Regions from separate parts of the Burkholderia sp. NRF60-BP8 genome, predicted to be linked through region 2. Evidence: predicted binding sites of a transcription regulator. Region 2 holds the regulator's gene; each other region holds the start of a gene.
What was found. The regulator LexA, encoded in region 2, represses DNA repair genes until DNA is damaged. The targets are predictions, from matches to a motif close to ACTGTATNNNNATACAGT.
Positions count from the first base shown of each region.

Region 1: a site for LexA is predicted at 1,114-1,131, ahead of WS54_RS06370 (VRR-NUC domain-containing protein). Genes of this name have one in related genera too.
Region 3: a site for LexA is predicted at 1,109-1,126, ahead of WS54_RS03290 (DUF2471 family protein). Genes of this name have one in related genera too.

Region 1 is NZ_CP013372.1:1,383,024-1,385,289, forward strand. Features, by position in the region: gene WS54_RS06365 (MipA/OmpV family protein) at 157-1,035, shown strand; gene WS54_RS06370 (VRR-NUC domain-containing protein) at 1,143-2,266, shown strand, end outside.
Region 2 is NZ_CP013373.1:1,679,231-1,681,496, reverse strand. Features, by position in the region: gene WS54_RS21230 (sulfate ABC transporter substrate-binding protein) at 1-547, opposite strand, end outside; gene lexA (transcriptional repressor LexA) at 812-1,459, shown strand; gene WS54_RS21215 (hypothetical protein) at 1,485-1,820, shown strand; gene WS54_RS21210 (DUF2939 domain-containing protein) at 1,850-2,266, shown strand, end outside.
Region 3 is NZ_CP013372.1:713,822-716,087, reverse strand. Features, by position in the region: gene WS54_RS03300 (NAD(P)H-dependent oxidoreductase) at 1-44, opposite strand, end outside; gene WS54_RS03295 (LysR family transcriptional regulator) at 131-1,024, shown strand; gene WS54_RS03290 (DUF2471 family protein) at 1,190-1,594, shown strand; gene WS54_RS03285 (NADPH-dependent 2,4-dienoyl-CoA reductase) at 1,787-2,266, opposite strand, start outside.

The DNA of each region.
Region 1 (2,266 bases), on a different replicon from region 2:
TCCACAACGGGCGCTTTGCGTCCGCACGCGTGTCGCGTAGGATGTCCGTTAATTCAGCGCACACTACGTTCGCGCAGCGGGCTGCCGACTGTTGCAGCCGCTGAAGCGCGACGCGCTTTCCTTCAGGTTCGTTTCGTGCAGCCGACGGAGACCGCCTTGACCACTGTTGCTCGCCTGTTGCTGTCGCCCGGCGCACGCCGGTTCGTATCCGGCCTGTCGGCATGCGCAGCGCTTGCCGCCGGCGCGCGCGACGCGTCGGCCCAGACGCCTTCGCCGCTCGGCGAATGGCAGTACACGGCGGGTGTACCGCTCCAGAAACTCTTCGATCCGAATATTCCCACGTGGCAGGTGAGCGTCGGCGCCGCGATGACGCTGCAGCCGCGCTACGCGGGCTCCGACCGCTATCGCGTGATGGGCGGCCCGAATTTCGACATCCGCTATCGCGACCTGTTCTTCCTGTCGACCGGCGAGGGCCTCGGCGCGAACGTGCTGCGCGGGCCGAACTGGCGCGTGAGCCTGGCGGTCGGCTACGACCTCGGGCGCCGTTCGGCCGACGATCTCGGCCACCTGAACGGCCTCGACAACATCAACGCGGCACCCGTGATGAAGCTCGCCGCCGATTACGTGGTCTCGAAGGATTTCCCGCTCGTGCTGCGTGCGGACGTCCGGCGCAGCATTGGCGGGTCGAACGGCTGGACCGGCGATTTCTCCGCTTACATGCCGATGCCCGGCAGCAACGAACACTTCTTCTGGTTCGCGGGGCCGACCGTGTCGTTCGCCGACTCTCGCTACATGAACAGCTGGTTCGGCGTGAACCAGGGCGCGGCCGCGCGCTCGGGGCTGCCGGCCTACTCGTCGGGGGCCGGGATCAAGTCGGCCGGCCTCGGCGTGACGATGGTGTGGTTCGTGAACAAGCACTGGTTCGTCACGATGGACGGCGCGATCGAGCAGCTCGTCGGCCGCGCGGCGCGCAGCCCGATCACGCAGCAGTCGACCAACGGCGTGTTCGACATGTCGGTGAATTACCAGTTCTGACCGAGGCCGGATCGAAGCCGGATAGCGGGAGGGCGGTGCCGGGTGCGGCATCGCCCGTCATATTTGATATGATTGCGACCTGTACAAATGTACAGTGATCGATCCCCGTGACGCCTGCCTCGCCGACGCCTCCGGCGTTTTACTACCTGACCAATTTCGAACGCGCGCTGGCCTGGCTCGGCGAGCGTTACGACGACCTGTTCGACGCGCACGAGCACGCGTTCGTCCGGCAGTTCGCGACGCTGCCGCAGGCGTCGCGGGCGCTGCTCGTGCGGATGCTGATGCGCAACGGGTCCGATTTCCGCGCGAGCAAGCTCGTGTACGACGAGATCGGCTGCACGCTCGACGCCGCCGCGCCGCTCGTCGCCCTCGGCTGGGTCGATCCGGCGCCGCCGCTCACGCTCGACGAGCTGTTCGCGCTGTCGACCAAGGCCGAGCTGATGCGCATCTTTCCGTCGCTCGCCGCGCATGCGGGCGAACGCAAGGCCGACTGGCTCGACCGGCTGCGCCCCGCGCACGACGTCGCGCAACCGCTCGACGCGTGGTGCGCACAGGCCGACGACCGCGTACTGCGCGTGACGGTCGGCGCCCTGTGCGACCGGCTGCGGCTGATGTTCTTCGGCAATCTGCATCAGGACTGGAGCGAATTCGTGCTCGCCGATCTCGGCGTGTTTCAGTACGAAAGCGTGCCGATCGCGCCGTCGTCGCGCGCGTTCCAGCAGCGTGGCGACGTCGACGCGTATCTCGCGCTGCAGATGTGCCGCGACGCGCTCGATGCATGGCCCGACGATCTGCCGTTCGACGACCTGATCCGCGCGCTGGACGCCGTCGGCTGTGCGCAGCCGTGGCTCGCGACGCGCCGCGCGAAGCTGCTGTTCGCGCTCGGCCAGGCGTGCGAGCGCCGTGCCGACTGGGGCACCGCCCTCGACGCGTATACCCGCAGCGCGTGGCCCGGCAGCCGCCACCGGCGCATCCGCGTGCTCGAACGCTGCGGACGCGACGACGACGCGCTCGCGCTGGCGCTCGACGCGCGCGGCGGTTTCGAGAGCGACGAGGAACGTCAGCGCGTCGAGCGCATGCTGCCGCGCCTGCAGCGCCGGGCCGGCCAGCGGGTCGAACGCGCGGCCGCCGCCGCCGACGTGCCGCGCGAGACGCTCGTGCTGGCGCGTCCCGACGCATCCGTCAGCGTCGAATTCGCCGTGCGCGATCATCTCGCGCAGCCGGCTTCGCC
Region 2 (2,266 bases):
CCGGCTTGTGCAGCGCGTATGCCCATGCGGCCAGGTAGTTCCAGCGCGCGCCGCCCGAGGTCTTCGGATTCGGCGTGACGATCGAGATGCCCGGCTTGGTCAGGTCGTCCCAGTCCTTGATCCCCTTCGGATTGCCCTTGCGCACGAGGAACACGATCGTCGACGTGTACGGCGACGCGTTGTCGGGCAGGCGCTTCTGCCAATCCTTGCTCACCAGCCCCTTGTTCGCGAGCGCGTCGATGTCGTACGCCAGCGCCAGCGTGACGACGTCGGCCTGCAGGCCGTCGAGCACCGAGCGCGCCTGCGCGCCCGAGCCGCCGTGCGACTGCTTGAAGTTGACGGTTTCGCCCGTCTTCGCCTTCCACTCCTTGCCGAACGCCTGGTTGAAATCCTGATACAGCTCCCGCGTCGGGTCGTACGACACGTTCAGGAAAGTCGTATCGGCCTGCGCATGCGCCGCGACGCCCAGCGCCGCCGCCGCGCCCAGCGCGAGTGTCGCGATCAGGCGGCCCACGCCGCCCACCAGCCCCGTATTGCGCTTCGCCATCCTTGGTTCTCCAGTGTTGTCGGTATTGCGATGTCGGGCCAGTCTAGCGAACGGGTTACATGATTAAAAATAATCGTTCCTCATTTTTTAATACTCAAAAGTGCTAACGCATGCGGGGCGGACGGTTGCGGCGGACAAACCGGCGTCCGGGCGTCGCGAAATCGCGCCGGAATCGGCGCGATCGCGTCGAACCTCAAGTAACACTTGAAATTCACCAAGTACTGTATAAAAATACAGCTCACTGTCTATCCATACAGTTGAGCCATGACCAAACTCACCGCCCGTCAGCAGCAAGTGTTCGACTTGATCCGTCGCGCGATCGAGCGCTCCGGATTCCCGCCCACCCGCGCCGAGATCGCGGCCGAACTGGGCTTCAGCTCGCCGAATGCGGCCGAGGAGCATCTGCGCGCGCTGGCGCGCAAGGGCGTGATCGAGCTGGCCGCCGGCGCATCGCGCGGCATCCGGCTGCTCGGCATCGACGATGCCCCGCACCAATTCACGCTGCCGCACGCCGGCCTGATGCAACTGTCGCTGCCGCTCGTCGGCCGTGTCGCGGCCGGTAGCCCGATCCTCGCGCAGGAGCATATCTCGCAGCATTACGCGTGCGATCCCGCGCTGTTCACCAGCAAGCCCGACTACCTGCTGAAGGTGCGCGGCCTGTCGATGCGCGACGCCGGCATTCTCGACGGCGATCTCCTCGCCGTGCAGAAGCGCACGGAAGCGAAGGACGGCCAGATCATCGTCGCGCGTCTCGGCGACGACGTCACGGTCAAGCGCCTGATGCGCCGGCCCGGCGGCCTCGAGCTGATCGCGGAGAACCCGGATTACGAAAACATCTTCGTCAAGGCCGGCAGCGCGGATTTCGCGCTGGAAGGCATCGCCGTCGGGCTGATCCGCTCGGGCGAACTCTGACATTCCGTCTCTCCAGGAGAACATCATGGAACGCCTTGCCCGCCTGCTGCCTTTCCGTCAATTCGGTCGCCTGCGTCATCTGCGCGGCCGCACGCCCTGCGCGCCGCTGTCCGCGGCAGCGCCAGTGCAACAAGAAGTCGCAGTCGAACGGCAGGCGTCCCTGCTGCCGTCAGCGCTTCCCGCATTCGCGCGGGTATCGCTGAATGCCGGTCTGAATCACGCGGAACCCGCACGCCGCGCGCCGGTGCGCGTCTATCACGGCCGCTCGCGCCTGATCATGGTGGGTACGATCGATGCCGTGTGCCGAATGATCGATCGCTGCATTGCGGAGGAACGATCGGCCACGCCGGGCGGTCTCTGATTTCGGAACGTTCCCGCACCGGAGGCAACGTGACTGGATCGTCGCGCCGCGCACGGCGCCTCAAGCCCCTGCTGATCGTCGTGCTGATCGTCGCCGTCATTGCGACGCTCGGCTATGCGTACGCGTCGCCGTATGTCGCGCTCGGTCGCCTGAAATCGGCCATCGATGCGCGTGATGCACAGGCGATCAGCGAATATGTCGACTTTCCGTCGCTGCGCATCAGCCTGAAGCAGCAAGTCACGGAAGAATTGATGCGCCGGATCGACGCCGTGAAGAAAAACAATCCGTTCGCGGTGCTCGGCGCGCTGATCGGGTCTGCGCTGATCGGCCCGCTGGTGGATGCGTACGCGACCCCGGAGGGTGTCGCCGCACTGATGAGCGGATTGCCGCCGCGCGGCAATCCGGGCGAGCGTCCGCCCGAATGGTCAAACCGGCCGCCAGCAGGC
Region 3 (2,266 bases), on a different replicon from region 2:
AGCGAACGCGGCTCGGGATGGGCATACACGATCAGCACATTCATGCTCGTCACTCCGTCAATTGAATGACTGCAGGATGCCGCCTTCGACGGTATATTTGAAATGAATTCCCGATATTCCAGCTATAGCCATGAATAATCTCAGAAGGCTCGACCTGAACCTGCTCGTCACGCTGGACGTGCTGCTCGCCGAGCACAACGTCACGCGCGCGGCCGAGCGGCTGAACATGTCGCAGCCGTCGGTCAGCGTGCAGTTGCAGAAACTGCGCGACGTGTTCGGCGATCCGCTGCTGCTGCCGGGGCCGCGCGGAATGCGGCCGACCGCACGTGCGGAAGCGCTGCGCGAGCCGTTGCGCGACGCGCTCGAAGGGCTCGAGCGCACGGTGCTCCCGGCCGCGCCGTTCGATCCCGCGACCGCGACGAACACGTGGCGGGTGGCCGCGACCGACTACGGCGAATCGACGATCGTGCTGCCCGCGCTGCACACGTTGCGTTCGACCGCGCCCGGCACGCGGCTGGCCGTCATCGAGCTCGTGCCGCCGCGCATCGAGCAGGATACCGAACGAAACGGCGTCGACCTCGCGTTCCACACGACCGAAGGGTCGCCGCCCGGCATGCGGCGCCTGCCGCTGTTCGTCGAGCGCTACGTGCTGATCGGCCGTGCCGGTCACCCGAAGCTGAAGCGGCGCCCCACGCTCGCGCAGTTCGGCACGCTCGAGCACGTGATCGTGTCGCCCGACGGCGGCGGCTTTTTCGGCGTGACCGACGAAGCGCTCGCGAAGGTCGGCGCCGCGCGACGCGTCGTGCTGTCGGTGCCGCACTTCCTGTTCGTGATGTCGGCCGTCGCGAGCACCGACCTCGTCGCGATGCTGCCCGAGCGGCTGGTGCGCGACGTGCCCGCGCTGCGCGTGGTGGACGCACCGGTCGAGGTGCCCGGCTATGAGATGTCGATGCTGTGGCACGAGCGCATGCATCGCGACCCGGCGCATCGATGGCTGCGGGAAACGATCGCGGCGGCGGTGTAGAGCGTTCGCCCGATCGACGCGATTCGCCCGCGTCGCTCGCCGACGCACGGAATCCTGCATTCGGGGCTTGAAACCGCATCGAACACTGTATATATTTACAGTGCTTTTGCACCATTTGACCCGAATTCCGTCATCCACAGACGAACGGACTTTTGTGAGGCGACCATGTTCCAGGCTTCCGCATTCGATCCCGAACAACCCGGCTTCAATCCCGCCCACTTCGAGCGCGCCGCGCAGCGGGCGGTCGTCGATCTGCAGCGTGTCGTCGGCGGCCCCGCGCAGCGGGCGCTCGGCCTGCGCCGTCGCACCCACCCGGCGGCCGTGCGCACGATGAGCTGGCAGGCGCTGCTGAACGTCGAAGAGCTGGCGTTCTCGAATCCCGGTTTCCTGAACCGCAACGATCCGGCCGTCGTCGACGCGTTCATCCGGCTGCGCGACAGCCGGCTGGTCGCCGCGGACGTCGAGGAGCCGGTCGACTGGCGCCGCGACGACGACGATCTGCCGGCCGTCTATCTGATCGTCAAGGCGATGCTCGAAGCGGAGGAGGAAGAGCGGGCCGAAGCGGCCTGAGCCGCGCCAGTCGATCGCAATCACGGTATGCCGGGCTCGCGCCGCCACCTTGCGTGGCAGCGCGACCGGCGCTGCGGCTCGCCGCGGTCCCGCATTGGCGAATCCGCGCATCGGGCGGCAAGCCGCGAGCCGCGCGCAGCCTGATCGTCTCCGCGCGACGTACGTTCGAGCGACCGTTGCAGCGGTCGCCCGTTACAACCGCGCTGCGAGCCGCGCACCCTGATCGATCGCGCGCTTCGCGTCGAGTTCGGCGGCCAGTTCCGCGCCGCCGATCAGGTGCACCGAACGGCCGGCGGCCTGCAACGGCGCGAGCAACGCACGTTGCGGCTCCTGCCCCGTGCAGAGCACGATCGTGTCGGCTTCGATCAGTTCGTGATCGGTGCGCTGCTCGCCGTACGACACATGCAGCCCGCGCGCATCGATCAGCTCGTAGTTCACGCCGCCGATCATCTTCACCTGCTTCATCTTCAGCGTCGCACGGTGAATCCAGCCGGTCGTCTTGCCGAGCCCCTTGCCGAGCGGGGCGGCCTTGCGCTGCAGCAGCGTCACTTCACGCGCCGGCGCCGACGCCTGCGCGCGCGTCACGCCGCCGCGCGTCGCGGCCGGGTCGGTCACGCCCCACTCCGCTTTCCATTCGTCGAGATCGAGCGTCGGCGACTCGCCGTCCTGCAC